DNA from 3 places in the Methylococcus sp. EFPC2 genome. Region 3 is predicted to be linked to each of the others. Evidence: riboswitches for the same ligand, from Rfam matches in the RefSeq annotation. Region 3 holds a riboswitch; each other region holds the start of a gene.

Region 1 (10,404 bases), 760 kb from region 3:
CCCAGAAATTGCGCCGCGCTTCTACGTCGAGGCCCACAGTCGGTTCGTCGACGACCAACAAGGCCGGGCGGCCGCAGATTGCGAGGGCGAACTGCACACGGCGTTGTTGTCCGCCGGACAAGTCGCCGTAAGGGCGTTTGGCAATGTCCTCGAGTCCCGCCAACGCCAGCGTCTCGGCGAGCGGACGCGGGTCGGGGTAGTAGCCGGAGTACAGGCGCACATGCTCGCCGACGCGCAAGGTGTCGGCGAGCCCGCCGTCTTGCAGCATCACGCCGATGCCACGGCGGATCGCCGGATCGCGTGGGTCGCCGCCGAGCAGTTCGACCCGGCCGGCATCGGCGCTCAGCCGCCCGGTCAGCAAGCCGAGGGCCGTGCTTTTGCCGGCACCATTGGCTCCCAGCAGGGCCAACACTTCACCGGCGCTCACGTCGAGGTCTGCCGCCGAGAGCGCTTGTACGGCCCCGTAGGCTTTGCTGACGCCGCGCAGCCGCGCCAGCAATGCGCCGGCAGGTCTTTCAGATTGGGCAATGGAATTGGACATGGCGTTCCTCCTGTACTGGGTCGCCATTCTGTCCAGTGCTGCGCCCGGGCGTCAGTGGCGGCTGTCAGCGAGTTGAACTGACTATCGTCACCTCGGTGTTCTGTCGGAGTACGGGAGCGCCGCAAGCGTGGCAGAGGCTCCGGAGGGCGAGTTGTTCATCAGGAAAGCAGAAGGGGCGCCGGCGTGGCCGCTCGTCGGGTATAGTATTCGGATACCGAACCGCGCGTGCCCAGTCTGTCGCATCCCCGTATCCGATCGGCTCTTACATCCAACCCGGCCCTAAACAACGATCTTTCAGCATGAACCGTCTCCGTCTAAAGAAAAACGAAGAGAAACGCCTGCGCGCAGGCCACTTGTGGATATTCAGCAACGAGGTGGACACCGCCGCGACGCCGTTGAAGGGTCTGGAGCCCGGTTCGCTGGCGCTGATCGAGGACTCGCGCGGGCAGGCGCTGGGTTTGGCCTACGTCAATCCGGATACCTTGATCTGTGCCCGGGTGCTGACTCGCGACGTGCGCGCTTCCGTCAATGAAAACTTCATCGTCCGCCGCCTGGAGACCGCGTCGGCGCTGCGCGAGCGGCTGTTCGACAAACCCTATTACCGGCTCGTGCACGGGGAGAGCGATGGCTTGCCTGGGCTGGTGGTCGACCGTTTCGGAGACGTGCTGAGCGTGCAGACCAATACCGCTGGCATGGAGCGGCTGCAACCCGAGATCTTTTCGGCGCTGGAAAAAACGTTTTCGCCGCGCGCCATCGTGCTGAAGAACACCTCCAGTCTGCGCCAGCTCGAAGGTTTGCAGAAGGAAACCCGGTTAATCGGCGGAGAGTTATCCGGGCCGGTGGAGATCGAGGAAAACGACGTCAAATTCCGCATCGACATACTCGGCGGGCAGAAGACCGGCTGGTTCTTCGATCATCGAAGCAACCGCGCTCTGGCGGCGAAATTGGCCGGGGGCCAGCGGGTGCTGGATCTGTTTTCCTACACAGGAGGCTGGGGCATACAGGCCGCCGTGGCCGGTGCGGCTTCGGTGGACTGCGTGGACGGATCGGAAACGGCCCTGGCCCTGGCTGGCGAGAATGCCGAGCTGAACGGCGTGGGCGGCCGTGTGAATAGCCTGCGTGCCGACGTGTTCGATTTTCTCAAACAAGCCAGGGAAGAACGCCGCCGCTACGACCTGATCGTCCTGGACCCGCCGGCCCTGATCAAGCGCAAGAAGGACGCGAAGGCCGGCGTCGAGGCGTATCAGCGTTTAAACCAGGGGGCGCTGCAACTCCTGGCGCCCGGCGGGATTCTGGTCTCGGCTTCCTGTTCCTACCATTTGCAGCGCGAGACCCTGCACGACTTGCTGCGTGCGAGCGCCCGGCACGGCGACCGCCATCTGGTATTCATCGCCCAGGGCGGGCAAGGGCCGGACCATCCGGTCCATCCGGCCATCCCGGAAACCGACTATCTCAAGGCTTATTTCTGCAGCGTCACGCCCAGTCTTTGAGAAAAGAGGAGGAAATGTAGGGTGGGTTAGGCGCGCGTAAACTCGTCCTATCCGTTGCGCGCCGAACTCTGCGCGCGCCGTAACCCACCGATTTTCGCGGTCGGTTCCGACGGCAATGTAATGTAAGGCGGATGCCCGCGAGGGCGATCCGCCATGCCGCCAACATCCGGCGGAACCCGATGGAGCCGGTTCCGCCTTACGTCGGTTAGCTCTTTGGCAGGGTCAGGCAGCGACGATCTTCAGCGCCAGGGTGGCGTTGACGTCGGTGTGCAGGTGCAGGGTGATTTCGTAGTCGCCCAGGTTGCGCAGCGCACCTTGCGGCAAGCGAACTTCGTGCTTTTCGACCTTCGCTCCGGCGGCGGCGGCCGCTTCGGCGATGTCCTTGGTGCCCACGGAACCGTACAGACGGCCTTCGTCGCCGGCCTTCTGGGCGATGGTGACGGTCAGCTTGCCGATCGCGTCGGCGCGGGCCTGGGCGGCGGCCAGTTCATCGGCGGCCTTTTTCTCCAGTTCGGCGCGGCGCTGTTCGAAAGCGGCCAGCTTCTCGGCGGTGGCCGTGACGGCCTTGCCTTTGGGGATCAGAAAATTGCGCGCGTAACCGGGACGCACGCTTACTTTATCGCCCAGGTTGCCCAGGTTCGCGATCTTTTCGAGAAGTATGATATCCATCGTTGTAGTCTCAATCGTTGTCGTAATACAGAAAGAAATGGCATGTCACCGTGGGGTCTGGCCGCCAAAACGATGGCGCCAGTCCAGCCAAGGGTCGCTTAGCCCCAGCAAGCTGGTCAGTAAGATCGCCAGCGCGCTTAGACGCGGCGCGACCGCCAGCGATACGAACAGCATGACGTAGACGCCCGCCAGCCAGAAGCCGCCCGTCCCTGACTTGGCCGCCAGTGCGTGGACGACGGCCAGACCGGCGAACAGGCACAGCACCGAAAGCGGGATGGCCAGGTTCCAGGCTAATTCCGCAATGCTTCCGCCCGCCGCCAAGCCGGCAGCGACGGTTGCCAGGCCGGCGTAGGCCGCCGGGCGGTGCAGGCGCAGGGCGATAAATTCCCTGCGGAAACCGCCCGGATTGAACCAAACGGCCTGCAGCGCTCGGGCCAGCAGCAGTTCGAGTATCAGCCCGAACAGAGCGCCGGCGGCCGAGATGCCGCTCAGGTAGTGGGAAACCACTTCCAGGCCCTGCTTCATCTGCGCCTGGTCGATACCGGGCGGCGCATGCTCCAGCATCGGACGGACCACCTGTTCGGTGGTCTTCTGCCAGTACTGAGCAGGTTCGTCGGTCACCAGATAGAAGACGCCCACCGCCAGGATCACGGCGGCAGTAGTGGCTTCCAGCGTCAAGGTCAGGTTCGCGCTGAAACGCAGGAGCCGCCCGGCCAGCCAGATCGGCATCCACAACACCAGGCCGTAAAACACGACCGCTCCCCACTCGCCCCCGATAGCCATGCCTATCAGACCGATACCGATCAGCGAGGCGGCCAATACTCCGGCGCTGGGACGCAAGTCCAAGCGCAGGGCGGTCAATCCCAGGGCCGCAGCACTCAGCAGACTCAGGGGCGGAATGCGCAGAGACAAGGCGCCGAAACCTATGGTCGCGGCGACGGCGGCTATGGTCGCTAGCGAGTACATCGACCGCCAGTCCCCAGGGTGCCCCCGGCTAACTTACTGGTGGTGCGAGTCGCAGAACGGCAGCAATGCCAGGAAGCGGGCATGCTTGATAGCCGTGGCGAGCTGGCGCTGATACTTGGCCTTGGTGCCGGTGACGCGGCTGGGCACGATCTTGCCGGTTTCGGAGATGAACTCCCTCAGGGTGTCCAGGTCCTTGTAATCGATTTCCTTGACGCCTTCGGCGGTGAAACGGCAATACTTTCTGCGTTTGTTGAATTGACGAGCCATGTGCTGAATCTCTTGATTGGATGTGGAAGAAGGAAGCGATTATTCGGCGCTTTCGGCGGCAGCCGGTTCGGCAGCGCTCTCGGCGGTTTCGACTTCCTCGTCATCGGCCTTCTCGGCTTCGGCATGACCGGAGCGGGTCAGCAGGGACGGCTCGGTGATGGCTTCGTCGCGGCGGATGGTCAAGCTGCGCAGCACCGCGTCGTTGAAGCGGAAACTGCTTTCCAGTTCATCCAGGGTCTCCTGATTGACCTCGATGTTCAGCAACACGTAGTGCGCCTTGAGCAGCTTGTTGATGGGGTAGGCCAGTTGACGGCGGCCCCAGTCTTCCAGGCGATGGATCACGCCGGCGCCGGATTCGATGATGCTGCGGTAACGCTCTACCATCGCCGGTACCTGGGCGCTCTGATCCGGGTGTACAAGAAAAACGATTTCGTAATGTCGCATATGGGCTCCTTACGGAATGAAGCCTCCCGCCGGCTGGCGGTGAGGCAAGGAGTGACGGGCGGAATGCCCGCCGCCTGAAAAACGGCGAATTGTAACGGAGTGGATCCATCGGAGGCAAGTCGGAAGAGGCTTCTGCTTCCGTCGTGACGCGATATCTGTTGGCCTCGGTTTCTGCGCGATGGCAGCCGTCCGGGTATAATGACCCGGCGACGGCGCACCGGTAAACGAGTTTATTCGACGACCATGGACTATCGAACCTTGTCTCCCGCCATCAAATTCCTAGCCGCATTCGTGCTGGCCGTCGGGATAAGCTTTCCCACCGGGCTTAGCGCCAAGGCTGGCTCCAGCGGCGGTTACTCGCGGCCGTCTTCGTCATCTTTTTCATCGAGCCGCACACCTTCCACCGGCTCTTCTTCTTGGGGGTCGCGCACGCCCTCGAGCAGTGGCGGTTATAGCCGACCGGGCTCGTCTTCTTCCTCCTCGTCCTGGTTCGGCGGGAGCGAAACCGACCGGGCGATGGCCCGCAGCTCGTCCAGGCGGGCGCTGGACAGCTATCGCGCCGACCCGCAGCAAAGCACCGACAGTGCTCCGCGACGGCCGTCGAGCTGGAGCTCCGGTTCCGGCCGTTACGGTGGCTGGGGCGCGCGTACGCCGTCTTACGGCGATACGGCCGGCGACTACCGTCTGCGCGGCTGGAGCATGCCGCCGGCTTACGCACGATCGGCGGGCGAACGCTTCGGCCCTTGGAGCGCGGTGTTGTTGTGGGGGCTGCTGGATACCCTGTCGCGCCCCGGCCACGCGGAATTTTTCCATCACCACTATGACGATCCGGGTTACCGCGCCTGGCGCACCGAAGCCGACGAGCAGGCCCGGAACAACCCGGAACTGGGCCAAAAGCTACACGACCTCGATAGCCACCTCGCCGCCCTGGAGGGGCAGCCCCGCAATCCGGGCTATCTGCCGCCGGATGTCGACCAACCCGAGGAGTCGTCGTCCTTTCCCGCTTTACTGTTGATCGCCGTCTGCGTGCTGGTCGTTTACCTCGGCTGGCGCTATCTGTCCGGCGACATTGCCAAGGGCAAGAAAACCATGCTCGGTCACTCGCAACGTACGCCTTACCGTCCCAAATGGTTCCGTGTCGGCATGACCGTGCCGGTGGATCCTTCGCTATTCATCCTCGCCGAGTCCTGCACCTCGGTTCGGTCACCGGAAGCCGCTACCGCCAGCGGCCTGATATCGGTAAGCAGTTTGGGGGTCGCGCTCAGTGACGGGCTGAGCTGGCATCGCCTTTACCTCTCCGCGACGAGTTTTTTCCAGGTGCATCTGGACGAACAAGGGAATCCGGACGAGTGCCGGTATTTTTCCCTGCTGGACGAAATCACCCCCGCCGACCAGGACGAGTGGGGATTCTGGCTGGATCGCACCGAAGGCATGATAGGCTGGCCGGAATTCCAGACCAAGGACGGCAAAATCTATCAACGCGTCTGGACGCCGGGCGGCGGGCAACGGTCCGCGCCGCGCGAAATCGACGAAATCGTGGAGACCGCCGAGGGCAGCCGGAACCGCCGCCAACAGGCCATGCTGTATGCCCGCGAAACCGGCGCGACCGCTCCCGCGCCGAAAACCGAATATCTGCTGGCGTCCGCCATCGAGCAGGACGGTGCCGCCTGGGTGGCGATCCATGTCGGCATCGACGTCAGTATCAGTGCCCTGCAACTGAGCTAAAACCATCGTTCTCTAGTATGGAGTTCCCGCCGTGACCGAAACTTTTTCCACCCTCTGGCAGACGCTCGGCAGCGGCCTGCCCATCCTCTTCCTGCATTTATTCACCACCGCCGCGCTGCTGATTCTGGGCGTCGGCTGTTACGCCGCACTCACCCCGTTCCGCGAGCGCGAGCTGATCGCCCGCGGCAACAAGGCCGCCGGCCTGGTGCTGGGCGGCTCGCTGATCGCCGTCGCCATACCGCTGGCAGCTACGCTGGCGACCAGCAACATATGGCTGGACATCGTCTTGTGGGGCACGGTGGCGGTCCTAATCCAGTTGACCGCGTTCATCGCATTCGCCGCCGTGTTCCGTAATTTCCGCGTGGCCATAGAAGAAGACAATGTCGCCGCCGCGTCGGTGCTGGTCGGCGTGCAACTCGCCATCGCCCTGCTCAACGCCGGCGCCATGGCCGGCTGAATCCCCGCTTTCGTCATAATGTAAGGAGAAACGCATGTTCAATTTCGTCCGCAATCTCATCGGCGTGAAGGCCGACCACGCTGTACAGGCCGGCATCGAAGCGCTGGTGCGCTGGGATCCGAAAGGCGCGACCGAGGCCGAGCTACGCACCATGGAGCAGCACCTCGACGAACTGGGCCTGGAAGTCGCCGAGGCGCGCGCGGGCTACGACCGCGAAAAGAAGGAGGCCGATGCGATCAAGACCCTGCTCGACCAGCGCATCGCGGCCGCCGAGTTGCTGCAGAACCAGCTCACCGCCGAAGCCGACCCGGCGCGCAAGGCGCAGATCGAAAAGAGTCTGGCCACGCTGCTCGATCTGCTGGAGCAGATGACGCCGGAGGTCGAGCGCGAAGCCGCCGAGGCCGTGGATGCCCAGGATTTCCTGGCTTTGCTGGAAAAAACCTATGCCGATGCCGGCGCCAAGCTGAAAGAGGCGAGGGGCCAGCTCGAACAGGCCGAGCGCGACATGAAGCGCGCCGAACAGCAACGCGATCTCGCCGAGCGCCAGGCGGAAGCCGCCCGCCGCGCCGCCGGACTGAGCAGCACCACCAATAGCCTGAACGTGGCCTTGAAAGCGATGAAGGAATCCGCCTCCCATGATCTGGCCAAGGCGGAAGCGGCCGGCGCCAAGGCGAGGCTGCTGGCACCGACCCGCCCCGAGCAGGACGATGCCAACATCGCCGCCGCGCTGAATGCCGTCAGCGGCGCCCTGCCGCCCGCGCAATCGGTCTCCGATCGGCTCGCCCGCCTCAAGACGCTGCAGAAATAGGGCTTCCCGGCGGCCGTCACGCGATCCTCACCGGAATGTCACGCGCTTGTCACACGGGTGAGCGATCGTGCACCCGTCACAGCGAGTGTGCATGACGAGCCGAAGCCGGGAGGTACAAGGTGAGGAATAATCTGGGGTTTTTGCTGTTTCTGGCCGTAGCTGCCAGTTTTTCCGATCTCGATGTGGGCGCCATAACACGGCCCGTCGCCCAATCGTTGGCCGATGCCGGCGACTGGGTCACATCGCAGTCCACGCCGGCACTCCGCTAGGGTGCCGCACCATACGGCTGGCGGCGTCCCCCGGCGAGACGCTGCCGCCTCCCGCGATGGCTCGGCCGGAGTCCGTTTCGGCCCATAGTCATCAAATCACAACATTCTCTTTTCACAATAAACCGTTGGGCGACGGGTGCGCGGTCCTGTGCCGCTGATCCCGGGCCAAGCGGTCCGCGCCGCCCGCAATTCTCGCCTTGACCTTATCTTATGCGGCCCTATGGCCGATGCAGAGATTGCCATGCAAGAGCTATCCGACATACACATCATCCGCCGCTACGACGAAGAGCTCTACGACCTGCACAGCCGGGTCATGGAATTGGGAGCCCTGGTGGTGAAGCAATTATGCGCGATCCTGGACGCACTCAAGGCCGAGGACGCCGAACTGGCCCGGCGGATCATGGCAACCGATCATCAGGCCAATCTCATGGCGGCCGATGCCGACACCCGCGTTTTTTCCCTGCTCGCCCGCCGTTGTCCGGTGGCCAGCGACCTGCGCCGCGTCATCGCCGCCGCCAAGGTGGTCAACGACCTGGAACGGGTCGGCGACGAAGTGGCCAAGGTCGCGCAATTCCTCGTACATGCCTGTCGGGAGACCGGCACGGATCCGCATCCCGGCATGCTGCGTGAAATCCGCGTCATGGGAAAGATGGCGGTCGGCTTGCTGCGGCAGTCCCTGCAGGTATTCGACGTGGAAGACGAGGAACTGGCGCGCCGGCATGAAAGGGAAAGCCGGGAAATGGACGGTGAATTCCAGTCCGCGCTGCGCAAGCTGATTACCTACGTCATGGAGGACGCCCGCAACATCAGCAACGCCATCGAGATCGTGCTGGTGCTGAAGGCCCTGGAACGCATCGGCGATCACGCGCAGAAGATCGTCGACTACGTCGTGTTTCGCCGGGCAGGCGAAGACGCGCGGCTCGCCGAGTTGGCCGCGCCGGAGTGATGCTACCGCATGTGCATATCCGACCCGTAAGGGGTGGTCGTTGTCATCAAACTTTCGTATTTCTGTAAACAAACCTTCACTGCGCTGAAAACTAGCGCCGTTAAAGTGGCTCTGCGTATGAGGAAAGAGAACTGGGCGCGGCAGCCGTACGCCGGGAAGCGTGCCGTAATCCAATGAGGGACAGAAAGAGGCTCAGGGAAGGCTGACACAGTAAAGCCACACCCGTCGCGAGGCGGGGCCGGAAAGCTACGGGTCTCCAGTCAGACAGCCGGGTTGCCAATCGATAGCGGGCATCCGGCAAACGCACTTCTAGGCGCCCATGTTCGGCCATCGAGCCGATGGGGCGATGGACTCAACCTTAAGAAACACTGATTTGGAGATAGTATGAAAGTTAAAGTTTTAGTGGCCGGCTTGGCCCTGGTAGCCGCTGGCAACGCCAACGCTTTGATCAACACCGGCTCCACCAGCTCTGGTGAGCTGTTCCTGAGCGTATTGGACCAGACCGCACAGGTTTCCTACTCGCAGGATTTGAACATCGATCTGTCCGGATTCCTCACCAACACCAGCGTCGGCGGATTCAATTCCAACGCTTCCTGGAGCGTAGCCCTGAGCCCGGCATGGAGCAGCTTTTTCAATGCCGCCAATGCCGGCAGCATCGTATACAACGTGGCCGCTACCGATCTGGACAACGGCAAGCTGAACAGTCTGGATCAGACCTACGGCTATCTGTCCTCGTTCAAGACGTCCAATCCGGCTCCGGTACCGGCAAACAACGTAGCCGTAGTTTCTACGCCTGGCCAGGAAATCGCTTCCAGAGCATTGATGTACAACGCCAATCCTGCTGACGCAGAGGCGTACACCCCCGCCGCCGCAGCCTATTACGGCAATACTTGGGGCAACACCTTCAACACCAAGGTACCGACAACGCAGAATAACGAAGGCCTCTTCAATCAGGTCCTGAATGCCGTATTCCACGGTCTGTCCTCGACCCTGGGCGTGGATCAGGACACCGGCGACTTCTTTGTGCAGGACCGCTTCGACGTGCTTCCGGGCCAGTTCCAACTGACCGCGAGCGAGCTGAAATATACCGTAGCGCCTACCGCCGCCGTGCCGGTACCCGCTGCCGCCTGGTTGTTCGGCGCCGCGCTGACCACTCTGGTGGGTGCCAACCGCCGGCGCCGCGTACTCCCCGTCTAAGCGCTTCAATGGCGTGACTGAGCGCTTCTCTCCCTGTTTGCCGGGATAGAGGCGCTGTCGGAGCCCGGCCTATCGTCATAGGCCGGGCTTTTTATTGGCTATGTCTACGGTAAAGGTTGAAACGGGCTCTGTGCGAATTGCGCATGGTCTACGCTCCCCTCCCCGAGGAAGGCATAGGTATCTACACAAGTCCCTCTCCCTTTGGGAGAGGGATTTAGGGTGAGGGCAAAGCGCCTAATTTTCATAGACTTTTTCGTAAGCGTTGAGCGCTCAGGCCCTCACCCCTGCCCCTCTCCCAAAAGGAGAGGGGTGAAAATCAATGCGTTGAGAAGATGTGTAGATGCCTATGCCCAGGAAGGGGGAGGGCCAGGGTGGGGGTTAAGCCTTGATCTGTGCGCTGACCTTCGACCTTGCTTCGTCGCCCGAGCATCCCCGCATCCCAGCCGTCCCCCTTGCGGGGGGGAGGGAGGAGCGAAGGCGTCAGTCGGCAAAGCATTATTGAAGCCGCTGCTGCGTGAAAGTCCGGTAGCAGACACGCGGTATGCCGAAAAGTCATTTCAGCGCTTAATGCACGCATAGCCTTTTTATTGGTGCGCCCGGCAGCGTGCCTCCTACCCGATCACGG
Region 2 (10,404 bases), 1.0 Mb from region 3:
CATGGGCGAGCGGACGCCCCTGGCCGTGATCGACGCCCCGGCCTCCGGCCGCATGGCCATCGCCGAGGCGCTGACCAACCTGGCTGCGGCGCGTATTGGACGACTGGGCGACGTCAAGCTTTCGGCCAACTGGATGGCGGCCGCCGGCGCGCCCGGCGAAGACGCGCGGCTGTACGACACCGTCAAGGCGGTCGGCCTGGAATTGTGTCCGGATCTGGGCATCGCCATCCCCGTCGGCAAGGATTCGCTGTCCATGAAGACCGTATGGAGGGAGGGGGAGCGCGAAAATAACATGACCTCGCCGCTTTCGCTCATCGTCACGGCCTTCGCCCCGGTGCTGGACGTGCGCCGGACCCTCACACCGGAGCTGAAGCTGAATGCCGGCCCGAGCCGCCTGGTGCTGATCGATCTCGGGTTCGGACGCAACCGTCTGGGCGGTTCGGTGCTGGCCCAGGTCTACGGGCAGATTGGCAACCGGGCTCCCGACCTGGATGATCCCGTCCGCCTCAAGGCGTTTTTCGCGGCTATCCAGTCGCTCAATGCGGACGGCTTGCTGCTGGCCTACCACGATCGCTCCGACGGCGGTCTGTGGGCCACCCTGTGCGAGATGGCCTTCGCCGCCCGCAGCGGTGTGGAGCTCAGCCTGGACGGGCTGGGCGACGACCCTTACGCGGCGCTGTTCAACGAGGAATTGGGCGCGCTGATCCAGGTCGCCGAGGACAAGCTCGCCGAGGTGCTGGAAAGGCTGAAACAGGCCGGTCTGGAGGGTGCCGTCCATGTCGTCGGCGCGCCGCGCGCCGACCGCCGCATCGTGGTGACCCGGCAGGGCGGCGTCTGGTACCAGGAGGCGCGAAGCGCTCTGCAGAGCCTGTGGTCGGAAACCAGCTACCGCATGCAGGCGCTGCGCGATCATCCGGAGTGCGCGCGCAGCGAACATGACGCGGTGGCCGACGATCTCGATCCCGGTCGCTACAGTCGTCTGACTTTCGATCTCAACGAAGACGTGGCGGCGCCTTTCCTGAATCTGTCGCGCCCGCGCGTGGCCATCCTGCGTGAACAGGGCGTCAACGGCCATGTCGAAATGGCGGCGGCCTTCGAACGCGCCGGTTTCGCCAGCGTCGACGTGCACATGAACGACCTGGTGGTCGGTACGGTCAGCCTCGCCGATTTCAAGGGGCTGGCCGCCTGCGGCGGCTTTTCCTTCGGCGACGTGCTGGGGGCGGGCGGCGGTTGGGCCAAGTCCATCCTGTTCAACGAGCATTTGTACGACGAGTTCGCCGCGTTCTTCTCGCGCTCCGACAGCTTCGGCCTGGGCGTCTGCAACGGCTGCCAGATGATGGCCCATTTGCGCGAACTGGTGCCGGGGGCGGGCCTGTGGCCGCATTTCGCCCGCAACACGTCGGAACAGTTTGAAGCCCGCGTGGTCCTGGTCGAGGTGCTCGAATCGCCCTCGCTGTTCTTCGCCGGCATGGCAGGTTCGGTTCTGCCGGTGGTCGTCGCGCACGGCGAGGGCCGGGCGGATTTCCGCGCCGATCCGGCCCAGGCGGTCGAGCGCCGGCAGGCAGCTTTGCGCTATGTCGATCACTACGGCAAGCCGACCGAGACCTTCCCGTACAACCCCAACGGATCGCCGCTGGGCATCACCGCGCTGACCAACGAGGATGGCCGATTCACCATCATGATGCCGCATCCGGAGCGTTGTTTCCGTAGCGTGCAGAACTCCTGGCGTTCGGCCGAATGGGGCGAATACGGGCCGTGGATGCGCATGTTCCGCAACGCGCGGGCCTGGGTGGGCTAGGCTTAAGGCGCAGGCGTGCCCATCCAACGGACGGCGCTGGAGGCTTGAAAACCTCCCCCGGGTCATCCATATAGGACACGCATTTCCTTTAACCGACCGGAGATCGCTATGACCACCCGATACGAACCTCTGAGCCTGCTCAATCTGTTGCAACGTGAACTGGAGCGTTCCGGCGAGTCCGGTCATGGCGGACCGGAGCCCCACAGCAGCGCGGCCACCGCGGAATGGACCCCGGCGGTGGACATCAAGGAAGAAATCGATTGTTATCGCTTGCTGGCCGACCTGCCCGGCGTGAGCCCGGATGCCATCGATGTGACGATGGAAAACGGCATCCTTACCCTGAGAGGCGAACGGGTCACCGAAGCCCGCGCCAACCGCGAGGGATACAAGCGCATCGAGCGGGTCTACGGCAGCTTTTATCGCCGCTTCTCCCTGCCCGATACGGCCGACGCGGAAGGCATCGCCGCCCGTTACACCAACGGCGTGCTGGAAATCGTCATCCCCAAGAAAACCGCGCGCCAACCCAAGAAGATCGTGGTGGTGGGCGAGTCCTGATTCCACCCACCAGGCCTGCCTGGATGTCAGGCGTGCGAGTCGTACGCTAACGGAGAGGGGCGCAGGCCCCTCTTCCTCGTTTTGGATCGATCTAAGTCCCCATGCACGCTTTGACCCTGATACGCGCACGTTCCACCTGGCTGAAGCTCCACCTCTGGCTAGCCCTGGGCGTGGGTTTTTTCTATTCCCTCATCGGTTTGTCGGGCAGCCTGCTGGTTTATGGCGATGGGCTGGACGCGCTCCTGAATCCACGCCTCACATTGAGCGCAACGCCGCGTGAGCCCCTGCCGCTGGACCGCATCCTGGCGGCGGTGAAGGCGGCCCAGCCCGGCCGGCTGGGACCCTGGACCCTGGAGTTGCCACGTCGCCCGGACGGCATGATCACCGCCTGGTACGAACGGCCCAAGGAGACGCGCGAAGCCTATTACGCGCCGCTGATGGTTGCGGTCAATCCTTACACGGCCGAGGTCGTCGCCGGCCGTTTCTGGGGCGAAACCGCCGTGACCTGGGTTTACCGCCTGCACGCCGAAATGCATATGGGCGGTTTCGGCGCCAACTTGATCGGTGTGCTGGGTCTGGTGTTGAGCGTATCGGTCGTCAGCGGCCTGGTGCTGTGGTGGCCGGGGGTCGCCGGCCTGAGCCGGGCCTTTGCGGTGCGCCACGACGGAGGGCTGCGCCGCATGCTGGTCGATCTCCATCGCTTGCTGGGCGTGCTGGGCAGTCTGTTCCTGCTGCTGCTCGCGCTGACCGGGTTCCATCTGGTTTTTCCGGGATTGATGGAAGGTTTCCTGGGCGCCAGCGCCATGGGTCATGGCGAAGACATCAGGACCGTGCGCAGCACGGCGGCTCAGAACGACAATCCGGTCAAAATGCAGGAGGCCGTTCTTCTGGCGCGGGGCTTGTTTCCCCGCGGCGAAGTGCGCCGGGTCACCGAACCGGACGGCGCGGCCGGCACCTACCGGATCGAACTGCTGCAGCGCGAGGAGCCTTACAGCCGTCATCCCGCCACCTGGATCTGGGTCGACCGCTGGAGCGGGCAGATCCGCGAGGCGCAAAATCCGCGCATGTTCAGCGAAGGCGAGCGCTGGCTCAGCCGCATCTGGCCCCTGCATACCGGCGAGGCCTTGGGCGGCGCGGGACGCTTGCTTTGGTTCGTCGTCGGTTTGCTGCCCCTGACCCTGTATCTCAGCGGCCTGGTCTACTGGCTGATCGGACGCGGAGTGCTGCGCGATGCGGCGGTGGACTTCCGGCGCTGGGGGACGCGCGGGCTGGCGTTGCTGCACGCCGTCCGGAACCTGGGTTTGCGCGCTTATCCCCATCTGCTGGCGGGCTGGCGGCGTCTGCTCCGGCTGTTGGCCGACATCCGGCGGGGATGACCGTGGCGCGATTCGTCCGCTACGGCCGCGGTCCCTAAGCGGACAGCCGCGCCACCGCCGAGTCCCTACTGCAAGCCTTGGTCGAACGGCAAGATCGGGGCGTTTCTGCCTTCCGCGCCCACGGCGTCTATGGTCAGGAATTCGTCCTGGCCCAACTGCTCGGACAATTCATGTCCTGGCGCCACCGACACGTTGTCGCCAACGTGGCCGTGCGGAACCTTGATTTCCGGATGATCGAAAGGCGCGCGTTCGTAGCGTACCCGGTCGTCGGTCAGGGTCTTCAAGAAGGCGATCAGGTCGGCGCGGCGCTCCGCCGAAGTGGCCATCTCGCCCGAACCGACCACGAAGCCGAAATTTTTGCCGGCCGTCTCGACATTCCCGCCCCGCGCATAGAACTCCACGACCTGATCCAGGGTCGCCATGCCGCCGTTGTGCATATAGGGCCCGGTCAGTTCCACGTTCCTCAGGCCGGGTATCTTGAACGCGCCGCTCATCACGGCCAGCGTTCTGGCACTGGTCGTCTTGGCGAGTTCGGCCCGGGCCGCGGCCTGGGTCGGCTGGTAGCCCCAGGACGGCGTGGCGCATCCTTCCGTGCCTGGTGCCTGCGGCAGGATGCCCTCCGCGCGGGTGAACATCTTCGCCGTCGGGCCGTCGATGTTCAGGGCGAAGGGGAGCTGAAAGTCGCAGGGCCTGACGGCCGCGACCGGGGCGTCGTAAACGCCGGCGCCATTGCCCGCCAGGTACTGCAGATACTGGAGACTGAACGACAGCGGGTGGCCGAAGGCGTCCACGTCGCCCAGGCCGATATCGGCTTCGGCCGGCGTGACGCCGGTCGAGGTGAAACCGGTGTCGCTCAGGGTGGAGCCGGCATTGCTGAGGAAGCGGTTGACGACATTGTTCGAGGTCACGATCCTGAACGCTTCGTTGCCGTAAGCCTCGGGGTGCGTCTTCGCCAGTTGCGCGTTGGTGGCCACGGTGGCCGCGCTGAACGTCGGCCCGACATGGCATAAGGCGCAATGATCGTTGCGGAATTGATCCAGCCCGCGCAATTCCGCCGCCGTGAGATCGATGGGCAGGCCGTCCGCGTTGCGGGCGCTGCGGTCGAAAGGGGAGTCGTCCGAGATCAGGGTGGACTCGTACAACTGGATGGCCAGGCCGAAAAACAGGGTGAAATTGGCCTCCATCTGGCTGTAGGCCGGCTGGCCGGCTGCGCTGGGTTGGCCGAATACGTCGCGCTTGGCATAAGACCAGTATTTCCGGTTAAAAGCCTCCATGATCAGCATGCGATAGCTGGTGTCGAGTCCGGGCAGGGCTGCGCCGGTCGCACCGAATACGCTGAAGCTCAATGGGCCCAGTACGCTGTCGCGCGGGTGCACTTTCTGATTTTCCAGCGGCCTGCGATCCAGCAGTTTGCGGGCCAGATCCTTGAAGCTGCGTTGCCGGCAACTCATTTCCGTATCGTTCAAGGGCGGCGCGACCGCAACCGAGGCGAGCGAGGCGTTGATCAGACGCAAACGCTGTTTCTGCACCGTCGTTTTATCGAGTTTGACCCAGACGCCGGCGTCGGGATCGCGGTCGCCCCAGGGACTGCTGCCGTTGAACACGTTGTTGGCCCGGCCGTCCCAAAAGTTGCGGTGGTTGAAGGCCGCATTGATGACCGTCGGGGCGTTGCGCGGCGCGACCTTGCGCGTTCCGGTCGTGCCGACGTGGAACACCGCGTCCGCCGCCCGGCCGCATACGTCGGCGGCGCTGCCGTCCGTAGGGACGGAAGAAAAGCTTCCGCTGAAGGTGCCGGCGGACGACACGACATCATCGCTCTGGAACACGATGGGCGATGTGGTATCGAAGGTGTTGGCCCGTTGAAAAAACGGGAAGTCGGATTTTTTCAAACGGTAATTCGGGCCGCCGAGGCCGCCGCTGACGGTAGTCTCGAAGCTTAGGGCGGAGGCGGCGGTGGATTTTCCGCCTGGCGCCAACTGGTTCTTGGTCCGGGCGTCGGCTCCGGCATGGAAGTGGCAACTGGCGCATGCGATGCCGTCGCTGCCGACGGCGGTATCCCAAAACAGCGCCTTGCCGAGCGCGACGGCTGTTTTCTTGTCCACCACGATGGGATCGGGGCCGTCCAGCAGGCCCGGAACCGCGGGAGTCGGGACGTTCTTCAGGCTGATGGGTAGCGGGCCGAATCCGCCTGCCAGGGCGGGCATCGTCCCGTTTGCCAGCACGAGAAGGACAAAAGCGTATCGGTGTACAAACCTGGGCAACATGGCGGGACTCCACGAGTTCATTTTTCTAGTTTTCATCGCATCACAGGGTCGGCATGCACAAACAAAAATGCCTCTGCATTTCCTGTGGAAAGCAGAGGCACGGGGGGCACATCCGTGTGGCGTGCCGCTTGTATCCTTAGCTGGCGGGCACTCCGGCTCCGCTCAGGCGTTTAGGCCGTTTTATCTTGCCGGCGGCGGCCGACGATGCCCAGGCCGGCCAGGGCGCTGCCCAACAGATAAACCGCGGCCGGTATCGGCACCGCGCTGACGGAAAGCTGGTGGCTGGCAAGCCCGGTGATGGCGTTGTTGGCGCCACCGGCGGCGACGGTGTACCAGCCGGGTGCGAGGTTCTGGAAGGTCAGCTGGACGAGAGCGGCGCTCGCGCTGCCGGAGACGCCGGAGAAATAGGTGTTGCCGCCGACCTGATTGACGCCGGAGTTGACCGTTTCGCCCCAGTCGGTTTCGCCGCTGCCATAGGACCCGCCGGCGTTGACGTAGGCCAGGGTCTCCAGTAGGTTGCCGCCGCCGCCGGCCACCACGGAAGGATCGGACGCCCACTTGGTGCCGTTGGCGCCCAGTTGGCTCACCACGTTGGAGCTATGCGGCGATTGCGTGCTTAGACTCTCCTCGCCGACGCCCGTGCCGCCGTCGAAGGCGCCGTTGGAGGCCCAGACCGTGAAGGCGAGGTCGCGTGCGCCGGACGTTACCGCATCGGAAATCGTCACAGTCTGATTGGCGCCCGTGACCTGAAAGCTGAGCCATTTGACGGCATGGCCCCAGGCGGAATAGTTCAACAGGGCGTTGCCGGTCCAGCCGGCCCGGCCGCCGGAGGTGTCGGCCAGTCCGATACTCGTGGAGGTGATGGTCTCGTTGGCGCCGAGGATATTGTCGCTGCCTGTCCAGAGCGCCGCGGAGGGCGCCGTGACCGCGCCGGCCGCGTGGGCTCCGCTGCTGAGCGCGGCCAGTGCTGCGCCGGCAAGTAGGAATCGGACGGTCAGTTGAAGCTTGCTATTCATGCGTTAAGGCTCCTAGTACAAAACGCCTGGCGGCGTTACACAGGGTTGAGAGGGCGCCGGCTGGTCGCTGGTTTTTTGCGCGACAGTCGGATTCAGAACATGCCCGACGACGCTCAGCGTTGGCGTCCGGCTCTCCTCATGTTCGAAGGGCGGCCCGGCGATCTTGAAAAGACCCGTGGCTTTCCGGCCCCGCCTTGCGACGGGTGTGGCGATGGTGCTGGTTACGGTCGAACGGAAGCTTAGGGATGGCGCTTTAATTCCCGGATAACCAACGTAGTCTATAAGGCAATCCTTATGCCACTTCCCGGAGCGGCGAAGGAATTGGCCGTTTTTCGCGCCATTTACGCCAATTTCGCCGCGGATTGCCGGCTTTTCGGCGCATTCACGCGTTCGAAAAATGAGGGATAAGCCGCAGCAGTGCGTGAAAAGACTTACTTGATACAGGGCTTTGCGGGCTGCCAGGGCGGGCCTTAAGGCGGGCAAAAAACGGCGGCGGCGGGGAGTCGTTCCGATATCGGTATCGGTGGCCGCTGGGCCGCCCCCAAAACAAGTAGGCCGGCGATGTGCCGGCCTACTCTGCGGGACTGATCCGAGCCTACACGCGTCGTCGTCTGGCGCAGGCCGCCAGGGTCGACAGGCCGGTCATCATGAGCCATACGCCGGCCGGCAGCGGGACCGGCGAAGCTTCCACGCTGCCGGCAATGAGCACATCGGCGTGCAGCGTTTCCGACACGCCCGGCGTCAAGGTGAAATTGAATACGCTGGTCGTTCCGTCCACTCCGGTAGCGGGTGTCTCGAACACGGAAGCCACGACCTGTTCGGAACCGATGAACGTATGGCTTGCGTTGTAGTAGTCCAGATAAATAGCGCTGTCGGCATACTGGCCATGGGCTGAGGTCTGGAGTCGATAGTTCAGGGTCAGGCTGAGCGCGTAGGTGTCGCTTCCCATATTCTCAAAGCTGAGGCCGAATAATCCCAGACCCGAAAAATCGACGTTTCCGTCGCGGACATCGCCATTGACCGAGTAAGCCCGGCTGAACCCCGACCCGACGGCAATCGGTGTGACCGCGACGAGGCCTGTTTCCGGGTTTTCGTCCTGGATGGCCCCGTCGCCATTCAGCGTGAGCGCGTAATCCGGAGACGGAGCCGGCTGGAACCAGCCGGTCACGCTCAGCCCCGACAGCTGGCCCGGATGGTCGAGGTTGGCGATGCCGGTGATGGTATAGGTCAGCTCGGCGCTAGCGCTGAAAACGCTGGCGGCGTGCGAGCCAGGGCTCCACAACAGCGCCGGGGTAAGCGCCAACAGAATAGGCGCGAGTCGAAGGGGAGATTTCAGAACGTTCATGTGTCAATTCCGGTGTGGGGGTTGATGAGTCGGTGCGGGAGCGGACTTCAGGCGCTCCCGCAAGGTCAGTGGGCAGAACGGAGCAATTCAGCCTTATGGCGCCAGACGCTGGTCGAAGCGCGGGATGGGTTGCACCGAACCTTGCGCCCCGACCGCCGGTATCACCAGATAGTCGTCCTTGGCGAAGCCGGCGTTGATCGGGTTGCCGGCGGTCACGGCCGATTCGTCGCCCTCGTGGCCGTGGGGAATGGCGATTTCAGGGTGATCGAACGGGGCTCTCTCGTAACGGACGCGTTCGTCGGTCAGGCTTTTCATGAACTCGACCAGGTCGGCGATTTCGGAGGGGCTGAAATTCGCCAGGGAGGCGATCGTGGTCCCGTTATGCTTGTGCAGGCTGTCGAAATTTCCGCCACGCCCGTAAAACTCGACCACTTGTTCGAGCGTGGCCATCCCGCCGTTGTGCATGTAAGGACCGGTCAGTTCGATGTTGCGCAGGCTGGGTATCTTGAAGACCCCCTGGTTGGAATAGGCCATTTTCTGTCCGGACAAATTCGCCGCGGCCGCCGCGGCCGTCGGAATGTAGGCGGAATTTGCCGGGGAGCAGTTTTGATCGCGAAGCAGGCCTTCCTTGCTGCCGTCCGCGATGAGGCCGTCGGGGGCGGTGAACACATGGGCGGCGGTCGCGTCGGTGTTGAGGGCGAGCGGGAATATGAAATCGCAGGAGCGGACCTGGCCGACCTGCGGATCCAGGATGGCCGCCGGATTGTCCAGAAGGTATTGGACGTACTGCGAGGTGAACGACAGGGAGTGGCCGAAATCGTCCAGTCCGCCGACGCCCGGATCGGCGTTGGGATCGCCGACGCCCGTGTTGGCGAAACCGAAATCCATCAGCCGATTGCCGCCCGTCCTGGTCCGGTCGCGCGTCACGACGGTGGCGTATCGCCCGATGCCCGCCGCCTTCGCCGCGGCATACGGTCCCAGCGCATCGGGGCCGAACGGAATGGGGCTATGCGATGGTCCATAGGTCTTGCCCGGAGTCGGAGTGACCAGGCCCGCATTCGCCTGTATCGCGGCGGTGGTCAGTGTGGGGCCGGCGTGGCAGAGATTGCAGTGGTTCAGGACGAAGTTGTCGAGACCGTTCAACGCCGCCGGACTCAAGTCGATGGGGACCAGATTTTCGTCCCGGCGGCTCAAGTCTATGGGGGCCTGGTCGGACACCAGTGTCGACTCGTACAACTGGATGGCAAGACCGAAGAACAGGGCGAAATTGGCTTCCATCTGGTTGTAAGGCGTCTGGCCGGCACGCCCGCCGAAAGGCCCGAGCCGGGTATACGACCAGTATTTCGGGTTGTATGCCTGGGTGATCAGGGTCTTGTAGGTGGTGTTGAGTCCAGCACGCAAATTTCCCGCCGTGCTTAGGCTCAGGCCCAGCGGTGCGAATACGCTGTCTTCGTGATGGACCTTCTGGTATTGCAAGGGCGGGCGCAGCAGCAGTTTTCGGCCTATGTCCGGCCAGGTACGCTGGGCGCAGCTCATCTCCAGATCGCTCAGGCCGGGGCCGACGGCTTGTGAAGCCAGGGCGGAGTTTTCCAGATGCAGGCGCCGTTTCGCGACCGTCTCGGCGTTGACCTTGACCCAGACCCCGGCGTTGGGGTCGCGGTCGCCCCAGATGCTGCTGCCGTTGAAGATGTTGTTGGCGCGGCCGTCCCAGAAATTGCGGTGGTTGAACACCGCATTGATGACGGTAGGCGTGTTTCTGGGCTCCACGCGGCGGGTGCCGACCTGGTTGACGTGAAAGACCGGCTCCACGCTACGGCCGCATAGATCGGCACTCCCTGAAAATCTCGACGCGCCGGCAAATTGCCCGCTGAACGTTCCGGCCGAGGCGGCCACGTCATCCGTGCTGCGAATGAGGCCTGAACCGTTGGTTTTGTGCAGCGGGTCGTCGTACTGGTGAAAGGGAAAATCGTGCAGCGTGAACGTGTGGTTCGGGCCACCGGAACCGGAACCCAGCACGTCGAAGGTCTGCCCGCTGGCGTGGCTACTTTTT
Region 3 (10,404 bases):
GGTGGCAAATTCAGGTGCAGTTGGGCGTGGTCGTATACCCACGCCCGATAAAACTACAAAAGCGATGACTACTACCTAGGAGATTAACCATGTCTAATTCCATCATCATAAGTCTCGCCGTCGGCGTTTTCGGCGTTGTCCTTGGCGGTTCGGCGCAGGCGCAAGGCGAAATTTCGCTGCAGCAGGCCCAGGCCGAATGCCAGAGCATTGCCCAGCAACAGGCCGGAGGCGCCGCGACGACCCAGCCGCAGGCGGGAGGCCGGGCGCGCGGCGCGGCCGCCGGAGCCATGGCGGGCGCGGCCAAAGGTAAAAGCAAGGCTAACCAATACGGCAACGTCCCCGATGAAGTCGCCGAGGAATACACCAAGAACCAAATGAAGGATGCCGCCAAAATGGGCGCCGCCGCGGGAGCGGCCAGGCAACGTCAGCAGCGCCGGCAGACCGCGGCCCAGCAACAGCAGGGTTCCGATGCCTACAACCAGGCGTATGCCTCCTGCATGGCGGCGAAAGGCTTTCCGGGGCAGTGATTATCAAGATGGCCCGAGATCCCCGGTCTTTCTCTGCGGGAGCGGGATTTAGCCCGCGAAGATCGCGGCCTGAAGGCCGCTCCCTCCATGACTTATTGGGACCGGGTTGCCATGAAAGTCGCGAAGCGAACACTTTGATTTCCCCCTCCCTCCGGGAGAGGCCACCCATGCCCCATGGCCCGCGGATTGTGGCCCTGGAACCGAGCGTTCACGGGAGCGACTGCCATACAAGGCAGTCGAGTCCCGCGCACCTTCTCTCATCAGGCCCTTCGGGCCACCTTCTCCCAAGCGACTAAAGCGACGCTTTGCGATTGGAGAAGGAGATATGGAGCGACCTTCGGTCGAAGGTTTCTGGTTAGGGAGGGGGAGGGAAGCAGCTTGTGGCGCGAGTGTTTTCATCGGCAGGGGTGGCGCGAGCGCCGTAACCCGTTAATAGCCGCGGCGGCCAAAGGCGGATTTCGTCCCGCTCGCCATGGCGTAGGCAGTGACATGAAAGTGCTTCGGCAATCGATCTGTTCCGGCGCGGGCATCAGGGGCGAACAGGCGTCGTCATACGGGACGCGTTTGCTGCTGAGTCTGCTGCTCTGCGGAGTCCTCGCTGGTTGTGGGCTGGTTAAGAACACCTTCGAGCTTCCCGACAAGGCGATCGCGAGCATTTTACCGCGGACCCAGGACGGCAAGGCGGTCGATCCGGTCGAGTTGCAGGCGCGCTTGCTACGATTTGCCGACAATTATCTCGACGACGTCCGGACCGCGACGGGGCAGTTGCACCGCGATGGAGAGGGTCTTGATCCCATGGAACTGCAGACCCTTAGGCTCACGCATACCGGCGATGTGCTGGAGGTCGCCACGGGACAGAATACCTTTGCCAACCTTCTGGACATGGTGGTTCTGATCGACCTGGTCCGCATGACCGTGGAAGATATTTGGGTGCCGAAGGAATACGGTGCTTCCGCTTTGCCTCTGCTGCAGGTCAGTCGGGCGGCGGAGGCCGAAATTTGGAAAATCGCTTCGGGCGCCCTGCGGCCCGAGCAATTGGCCGAACTGCGTGATGCCATCGCGACTTGGCATAGGGAGCATCCCGATATCAAGGCGTTGCGTACGGTGCGCCCGCTGGGATTTGCGGCCGAAGTGGCCAAAGCCAATCGGCCCAAGGAAGGGATGTTTGTCAGCGTTTTCAACCTGCTCAACGTCGATCCCCTGGCCGGCCTCGATCCGGCCACCCGTGAACTGGCCGAGACGAGACTTTTGGGTGAGCGAGCGCTGTTCCTGGCTCAACGCATGCCCAGGCTGATCCGCTGGGAAACCGAGGTGCTGACGCTCAGCACCGCGAAACTGCCGGAAATCCAGCAATGGCTCGGCACTACCAGCCAGCTTGCGGTAGCCGGAGATCGAATCAGCCGTGTCGCGGAGCGATTGCCTTCCGTGATCGGGAAGGAGCGGGAAGAAATCCTCCGGGTTCTCCAGTCCGAGGTTCTGGGCCTGACCGTCCTGTCTACCGAAGCCCGGCAGGCCATGGCCACCGGCACGCAAATGGCCGATGCCGCCAGCGGTACCCTCAAAAATTTCCAGGATGTGCTGGAAAAGTTCGCCTCGGGCCCCCGGGAGCCGGGTTCGGAGCCGTTCCGGATACGCGAGTATACCGAGGCGGCCGCCGAAATCGGGGCCACGGCGCAGCAACTGGGCAGGCTGCTGGATTCCCTGACCCAAAGCCTGGAATCCGACCGGATCGCGCAACTGGACGCCTTGGCCCGGAAAACCCAAGAAAATGCCAGGGCACTGGTGGATTACGTCTTCTGGAAGGCGGTTTTGTTGGTCTTGCTCAGCTGCGGAGCGATACTGGCAACGGCTTTGCTTTACCGTACTGTGGCGGCGCGGTTCAGAGCGAATGGAGCTCCTGATAATCAGGCAGGCGGATGACACAGCCCACTCTTGGGGCTCGGCAGGAGGAAGCTCGACGGGGTGCGCAATGGGAAGGCGGTTTTCCGTGGCCGCGGCACGGACAAGCCCGGGCTAATTAGGGCCGGCAGGCGCCTGGCGGCCGGCGAGTTCCCGCTCGATGAGATCCTTCGCGAGCCAGGCAGGTTTTTTTTCCTTGAGCATCGTCAGGAAGGGCGTTTGCATGTGGGGAATCAGGAAAGGCAGCCATTTTCCCACCAGGCCCGGCTCGGAAAGCCAGCGGCGCAGGTTGCGCGAACGCTGCACCGACAGCGGATGATGCACGTCGCCGCTTAGCTGCTGGCGGACTTCGGGTTCGGGCGGCAGGGTGGCGAAGAAATCGGCCTGGGTTTCCACGGTCGCACGCTTGTTGAAGAGCAGGAGCAGCACCGTGGCAAATTCGTCGACGAGTTCTTCATTGTCGTTGAAGGGGTATTTCCACTGCGTGAAGAGCACATGGCTGATTTCGTGCATCAGTATGAACAGCACGAGGTCGTTCAGCTTCGATTTATCCGCCAACGCATCGGAGACTTGTTTGACGTACTCCAGGCATAAATAAACCTGGTCGCGGCTGCCATAGGCGTTGGCGCGGTTGCAGCGCACCAGGTTGATGTTTAGGTCATCAAACACGAAGGCCTTGCGCAGGTTTTCGGTCAGGCGCGCGAAGGCCTCGGTAAGCCTGGCGCCGGCTTGCGCGCCCTTTTCATCCCCCGATTCCTCGCGCCGAGGGATAGCCGGGGTATCCAGGGAGGCCTTGGCGTCGAGGGTAAACGAGCGTGGTGCCTCGCCCTGACGGTTGTCTACCACGAGGTAGTAATCACCGCTGCGCGGCGCGACGATGGAAAAGTCCGTCTTGTCGCTGACCTGGGCCTGAAACAAGGCTGTTCGGGTGGTCTGTACGCGCGCATATTCGCGGTATTCTTCAGCGCTCAGGAGCATGACGCCCACGCGGCCGTTGATTTCGAGAACGACGTGGAGGGTGGCGTCGCGATTGAGGTTGCTGAACCGGACGCCGGTCCATTTGCCCGCATCGACCTGGCTGGAAAATCGCACCGACTTTTCGGCCGCCAGGGCAGGGGCGGCCGCCAGACAGACGAGCAGAAGGAGACGGACAAACACGCTGACGACGGATTTCATGGCGGCATGCCTAGTCGGATGGAGGGCAAATGAGCTTCGCGCATTGTAACGAAATATCAGGACGCGCCGGCAGTCGCACACCTGCGTCAGTGCCCCCTAAGCCTCGGAATACGTGTAGCGCCTTTGGTTCCTTATCGTTCGTGGGATGGTGCGATAAATGCCTATGAAAATGCCCATTGACTTTGTTTTTGAGTAAGCATATTTATGTGCCCCGCACGAGTTTCTCGATGCTGATTCGTATTTGGAGAACGTTACAGTGAGTCTGCCAAACCTGTCGCGAGGCAGGGACGGAAAGCTACGGATCTTTGAACTTCGTTGCTCTGCCGGCAGGAGCGTCGGACCACTGAAAGGCGATGACGTCCTTTCGGGTTGACGGTTCAGCAGCCAAGAGTTTCAACGACTTCAAAGATAGCCGGGTTGCCATCTTCAGTTCATCGGAGATGCGTAAACCCGGCTTTTTGCGTTTTAGGAGACGGGTTTAGGGGAGGTCAGAAGAACAAATTCAATCTGCGCATTCCGGCGGGGCGGCCGGACGTGGTTTCATTCGGGAGATGTGTCATGGCCTATCCATTCGAGCAAATTCGTCGCGATTTATCCAACGCCAAGGCAGCTGATCGCAGCGCGAGTTGGTGGGGACGCATACGCAAGGCCATGTCCCTGCCGGGCGGTGCAAGGCACGACACTGCCAGTTCCGGACGCGTGATGTTCGAAGCGCTGGAGCCGCGCATGCTCTTGTCCGCGGATCTGGCGCCGGACCTCGCCAGTGGAGGCGCGCAGGATGTGACGCTGCGCTTCGATCAACTCGCGAACGTGTACCAGTTGGTCGACGCCCAGAGCCAAGTCCTGTCTTCGGTCGCGGCCACGGCGGCGGACGACGGTCTGACCATAGCCGGCAGCGCCTCTCCCGACACCTTGCGCCTCGATCTGCAAAGCCTGCAATCGCTCAATATCTCCCTGCTCGATGATGGCCCGGGCGCAGACACGCTGATCGCTTCGGCATGGGCCGACGAGAGCTTCAACTTGTCCGGCACCATCCTCGCCGTCGGCGACAAATCCTTCGACCTGTTCGGCTTCGAGAACCTTTCTCTGCTGGGCGGGGCAGGGGACAACGCGTTCGCCGTCGATGGCTGGAATGGTGCGGTGGACGTCGACGGCGGTGCCGGCAACGACACCCTGGAAGGACCGGCGGCCGACTCCACCTGGCAGATTTCGGGCGAAGGCTCGGGAACCGTCGGCAACGTGGCCTTCGCCGGTATCGAAAATCTCGCAGGCGCAGCCGACAATCAGGATACCTTCGTCTTCCAGGCGGCGGGTGAGCTGAGCGGATACGTCGATGGCGGCGAAGGCGGTTACGACCTGATTGAACTGAGCGACGGCATTTTTGCCAACGTGAGCTTCGTCGCGACAGGCGTGGATTCCGGCACCATCGCTCGGGACTCGGACTCGCTGAGCTATACCGGCTTCGAGCCCATCATAGACGCGACTGGCGGCGCCAAGACGCTGTTTCTGCCCGCATTGCCGGCGGGCTCGTCCGACCGCATCACGCTGCTCGATCAGGGCGCGACCGATGACGGCCGCTTCGCGGTCAGTGTCGATACGGCCGAGGACATTATCTTCACCGCCGCGGCGAGCATTACCTCGCTGACGATCCAATCGCTCGACGGCGACGACACGATCGTCGTGCAGGCGCTCGATACCGACTTCACGGCGCCGGTGACGATAGCGGCCGGAGCTGGGGACGACGATATCACGCTCGCCGAACTGAGCCCGGGCGTGGTCTATACGGTGAACGCCGGCGCCGGCGACACCGATTCGTTGCGCTTCGCCGGCTCGGGTTCGCTGGTCCTCACCGACACTGCGCTCGACACGATCGTGCTCGACAGCGTCGAGCGCGCCTACCTCGGCGGCGGTTCGCTCAATGCCGCCGGATTCAGCGGCCAGGTGTTTTTCAGCGCCAATTCGCCGCAATGGGTCGAACAAGGCCCCCGGCCCTATGCCACGGGCCTTGCGACGCCATTGCTGTGGGACCCGGTGGCCGGCGCGATCCAGGCAATCGTGGTCGACCCGGCGGACCGCTTCACGACCTACATCGGCACGACCAACGGCGGGGTTTGGCGCAACAGCGGCGGCACCGAGGTGCTGTTCGATCTGAACAGCGCGACCCTCGACCTCGCCGACAAGAACACGCTGAATGCCTTCGCCAATTTCCTCGAGCAGCACCCGACGCTGACCGTCGAGATCGGCGGCCATACCGATTCCAGCGGCCTGGCGGCCGACAACGAGACCTTGTCGCTGACGCGTGCGACCAACGTGCGCAACTATCTCGTCGACATTCGGCACATCGACCCCAGCCGCCTGAACGTCGTCGCCTACGGCGAGACGCGCCCGATCGCGAAAAACGACGGCAGCGGCCACTCCGCCGAGAATCGCCGAGTCGAGCTGCAGATTCAGAACTGGGAGCCGCTGACCGACGAGATGCAGTCGCTGTCTATCGGGTCGCTGGCGATCAGTCCGCTCGACCACGAGACGCTCTATGCCGGCCTCGCCCGCACGAGCAGCTTCAAAAAACTCGGCGGTCCGCTTGACGGCCTGCTGTTTAGCGCCGACCGGGGCGATCACTGGCAGCCGCTCGCCGCCAACGAACTCCAGGGGCTCGTCGTCACCAAGGTGCTGCCGACGACGATGACCACGGCCAGCGGGGCGCAGGTGGTGTTCGTCTCGACCTTCGACGTCGACCGCGACGGCGACGGCGTGCTCGACGACCGCGGCGGCGTGTTCCGGCTCGAGGTGGCAGCCGACGGCACGCTCGAGGCCTTCCAGAAGATCTCCGGGGCCGGCGGCATGGCGGGGCTTCAGGGCGGCCCCTACACCGACCTCGCGATGGATACGAGCGGCGCGCTGGTGCGCGTCTATGCCGCCAACATCAACCAGGGCTTGTTCCGTTTCACCGAGGGTGACGCGTCCTGGGTAGCGATCAACAACAATTTCCAGATGGGCGATACCGACGCCAACGGGCAGGATGACCTGCTGCAGGGTTCGACGCGCATCAAGTTCGCGATCGATGCGGCGAGCGGCACGCTCTATACCGGCGTGATCGGCCCGGTCAACGCCAACGGCATCTTCGACATCACCGGCAAGCGGCGCGGCCTGGTCAGCCTGTTCAAGACCACCGACCACGGCGACAACTGGTCGGCGATCGCGGTGCCGACGTCGACCGACGGCGCCGCACCGGGGGTCGTGACCGGATTGCACCCGGGACGCCAGGGCGACACGCACTTCTCGATGGTCGTCGATCCGACCAACCCCAACATCCTCTACGTCGCCGGTGACCGCCAGCCGACCACGACCAACAACTCGCTCGGCCTTTCCGACTTCGCCGGCCGCATCTTCCGCTTCGACCCGACGCTGAACGCCGGCGCCGGCGGCTGGGAGCAACTCGTCGGCTCGAACACCAGCGACGCGCTGCACATCACGGCGCCACACGCCGATTCGCGCGGCCTCGTCTTCGTCGGCGACTACCAGCTGATGCAGATCACCGACGGTGGACTGTACCGGTTGCAGAACCCGCGCAATGAACCGGCCGTTGGCGACGATGTGTCGCAGGGCGAGCGCCGCTGGACTTCGCAGAACCGCGACCTGCGCTCGACCGAGGTGCTCGACCTCGATTTCGACACGCTGAACGGGACGATCCTCATCGGCGCGCAGGACGACGGCTCGACCTACCAGACGGGTAACGCCGACGGTCTCGACAACGACAACGACGGCGCCGTCGACGAGGCGGACGAACGCTTCTTCTGGACCGGCGATACCGCCGGCGACGGCAATGCCCAGATTGCGTTGCCCTTCAACAGCGATGGCACGCCGGGCGACGATCGGGTGCTGCGCTATTCGCTGTTCAACAATTTCAAGTTTCTCGACGTCTACGAGTTCGACGCCAACGCGACGCAGTTGGATGCCAACCCGGCCGACGCGACCACGCAGTCGTTCCGTATCGGCCTGCGCTCCGCGGCAGCCGGCGCCGCGCGCCTCAGCGGCATCGACCCGCTGGACCGCAACCTCGGCTTCGACCGCATCCCGATGGCGCTGAATGCGATCGACCGTACGCGTATGGTCATCGGTTACAACGGCATCTACGAGAGCATCAACGTCAATCTCGCACCGGGACCCAACCGTGTGCTGCCGCTCGAGCAGGTGTCGACGATAGACCCGGCGGTCGCCGGCAGGCCGGTGCGCGACCTGATCTACGGCGGCCGCATCGGCAACGCGGCGAACGCTGACCTCGTCATCGCCGCACGCGGCAGCCAGGTGCTGGTGCGCCAGGTGGTCAACACCGCGTTCACGTCGCGCACCGTCACCGGCGCCGGCAACATCCAGGCGATAGCGGTCGATCCGCATAACTGGAAGGTCGTCTATGCGACCGACGGTACGAACGTGTTCCGCATCGACGACGTGACCGACAACGCAAAGGCGTGGGTGCGCATCAGCGGCAACCTCGGCCAGATCGGCCAGAAGGATCAGCTGAGCCTGGAATACGTGGAGAACGCCGGAGGCGACCTGTTGCTGCTCGGCGGCAGCGGCGGCGTCACCCGGCTGTTCAACCCGGATACCGCAAGCGACGCCACGGCACACTGGTCGCGCGTCGGCAGCGGCCTTCCGAGTGCGCTGGTCAGCGATATCGAGTACGTCGACCGCGATGGCAGCGGCACGATCACGCAAAACGACGTGCTCGTCGCCGGAACGATGGGCCGCGGAGCCTGGTCGATCGGCGGTTCCGACATCCTCGCCCTGGCGCAGCCGAGCAAGCTGCAGATCCTCGGCGCGAGCACGGCGGACAGCTTCACGCTGTCGATCAGCGCGAGCAACCCCTTGCGTTTCGAGGTTGTCGACGACAATGCGGGCGGCGCGGTGGTTTACTCCGCGCGCTACGACAGTTTCGACTCGGTCGAGGGGTTGCTGCGCGGCGGCGACGACACGTTCACGATCAACCACGGCCACGGGGCGCTCGCGGTGCCGGGCGGCATACTCGTCAACGGCGGCGAGCCGGGCCAGAACACGCTGGTGCTGACCGGCGGTGATGCGCCCGAGAGCGCCAGCGGCGCCGGTTTCCGCGAGATCGTCGATCTCAGCGGCAAGCGCGAGCATGTCGACTTCGTGCAGGTCGCGGCGATCGACGACAACGGCCTGCCTGATCCCCTCGACAACCCCTTCGACACGGTGCGCGGCGCCTTCGAGTCCCTGTTCGACCTGCTGACCTTCGACGACGGTCTCGGGCAGGACCTGCCGTTCTTCGGTACCTCGTTCGCGCGGGCCTTGAACAACGTCTCGCTGAACAACGACTTGCCGATCTCGACGCCGGGCGAGGCGGTTCCCTCACAGGCCGAACAGGTGGTCGAGGCTTCGACCGACACGCAGGATTTCCTGCGCCGCTTCTTCACGACCGGTCCCGGCGCGATCACGCTCGCCGACCTGTCGTCGTTCACGACCCTGCAGCAACTCGCCGACGCGCTCGACGCGCTCGACCAGTCCGGCACCGGCTCGGTGAGCTTCAGCGGCGACCTGCTTACCGGCTTCGAACTGACGCTCGCGGGTATCAGCAAGACGATGAGCGGCCGCGCCGACGTCGATCTCGATTTGCTCGGCGGCGACATCTCGCTTGCCGGCAAGGTCGACGTGAGCGCCGACGTCACGCTGAACCTGGTCTTCGGCGTCGACAACACGAATGGCTTCTACGTCCGTTCGAACGCGGGCCACGATATCGTCATCGACAACATCCACGTGGGCAACCTCGACAGCGTCGAGGCCTCCGGCCAATTCGGTTTCCTCGGCGTCGACCTGACGAACGCGGCGCTCGCGATGGCGCCCGGCGTGCACTTCGACATCGATATCAACAACGCCGGCGACTCCTTCGTCCAGGTGTCCGACCTGCTCGCCAACCTGGCGAACTACACCGCGGTGAACCTGGTCGGCGACCCGGCGCCGAACATCCGGGACGTGACGCTGACCGGCACTTTCGGCGTGTCGGCCTTCCTGCCGGGAGAGGCGGCGCCGTTCTCGCTGCTCGACGCGCGCGCCACCGTCACCTGGGACGATATCGAGGCGCCGCTGCTCAACGGGCCGGGCAACGTCGACGTCCAGGCGACTGTCGGCTCGGCCGGCGGCGCTGCGCTGATGCGCTTCCTGCAGCTCGACGCGACCCAGTTCGCGACGCAGCTCACGTCCCTGCGTGACCAGCTCGACGATGCGCTCGGCGCGAAGGTGCCGTTCCTCTCCGACGGGCTGACGACCATCGTCGGCTTCGTCAACAAATTCCAGACCGCCGTCATCGATCCGATTACCGGCGGCATCGGAGGCTCGGCGGCGATCCCGTCGGTGCAGGAGCTCGCCAAGCGCATCGCCGCCAACCTCGGTATCGAGCCGCAGGCGCTGGGCTTGGATTACAACTCGTCGTCGACCGAGCTCACCTACCATCTGCAGCTTAGCCAGAGCGTGCTCGACCAGCAGTTGGCGCTCGGCGACGGCATAGACCTCGCCGGCGGCCTCGCCGGCCTGAAATTCAAGACGGACGCCTCCGTCGATGCCAGCCTGGGGCTCGACATCGTCTTCGGCGCCGACATCGCCGAACTGGTTTCCTCCGGTGATCCCGACAAGTGGTTCTTCGTCCGCAATCCGAGCGCTAACGCCAGCGTGGACCTGACGGCCAGCGACATCGAGGCCAGTGCGCGCTTCGGATTCCTGTCGATCGGCGTCGACGAAGGCACGTTGACGACCCCCTCGCCGATCGCCTTGACCGTATCGCTGAAGG

Evidence for each region. Region 3 has a riboswitch for cyclic di-GMP ahead of JWZ97_RS03255 (OmpA family protein). Riboswitches for the same ligand answer to the same signal wherever they lie in the genome.
Region 1: another riboswitch for cyclic di-GMP. It lies ahead of JWZ97_RS19125 (hypothetical protein); the one in region 3 lies ahead of JWZ97_RS03255 (OmpA family protein).
Region 2: another riboswitch for cyclic di-GMP. It lies ahead of JWZ97_RS17790 (VPLPA-CTERM sorting domain-containing protein); the one in region 3 lies ahead of JWZ97_RS03255 (OmpA family protein).

What each region holds. Positions count from the first base shown of each region.
Region 1 is NZ_CP070491.1:4,410,688-4,421,091, forward strand. It holds gene JWZ97_RS19075 (ABC transporter ATP-binding protein) at 1-541, opposite strand, end outside; gene JWZ97_RS19080 (class I SAM-dependent rRNA methyltransferase) at 841-2,031, shown strand; gene rplI (50S ribosomal protein L9) at 2,254-2,700, opposite strand; gene JWZ97_RS19090 (hypothetical protein) at 2,746-3,666, opposite strand; gene rpsR (30S ribosomal protein S18) at 3,700-3,933, opposite strand; gene rpsF (30S ribosomal protein S6) at 3,973-4,377, opposite strand; gene JWZ97_RS19105 (DUF2491 family protein) at 4,621-6,102, shown strand; gene JWZ97_RS19110 (DUF350 domain-containing protein) at 6,134-6,559, shown strand; gene JWZ97_RS19115 (hypothetical protein) at 6,594-7,367, shown strand; gene phoU (phosphate signaling complex protein PhoU) at 7,878-8,582, shown strand; cyclic di-GMP riboswitch class I at 8,788-8,863, shown strand; gene JWZ97_RS19125 (hypothetical protein) at 8,967-9,779, shown strand.
Region 2 is NZ_CP070491.1:4,137,543-4,147,946, forward strand. It holds gene purL (phosphoribosylformylglycinamidine synthase) at 1-1,798, shown strand, start outside; gene JWZ97_RS17775 (Hsp20/alpha crystallin family protein) at 1,907-2,353, shown strand; gene JWZ97_RS17780 (PepSY domain-containing protein) at 2,455-3,729, shown strand; gene JWZ97_RS17785 (cytochrome-c peroxidase) at 3,795-5,933, opposite strand; gene JWZ97_RS17790 (VPLPA-CTERM sorting domain-containing protein) at 6,164-7,009, opposite strand; cyclic di-GMP riboswitch class I at 7,155-7,229, opposite strand; gene JWZ97_RS17795 (VPLPA-CTERM sorting domain-containing protein) at 7,605-8,354, opposite strand; gene JWZ97_RS17800 (cytochrome c peroxidase) at 8,448-10,404, opposite strand, start outside.
Region 3 is NZ_CP070491.1:730,214-740,617, forward strand. It holds gene JWZ97_RS03240 (hypothetical protein) at 90-527, shown strand; gene JWZ97_RS03245 (hypothetical protein) at 1,017-2,447, shown strand; gene JWZ97_RS03250 (DUF4344 domain-containing metallopeptidase) at 2,541-3,602, opposite strand; cyclic di-GMP riboswitch class I at 3,857-4,027, shown strand; gene JWZ97_RS03255 (OmpA family protein) at 4,161-10,404, shown strand, end outside.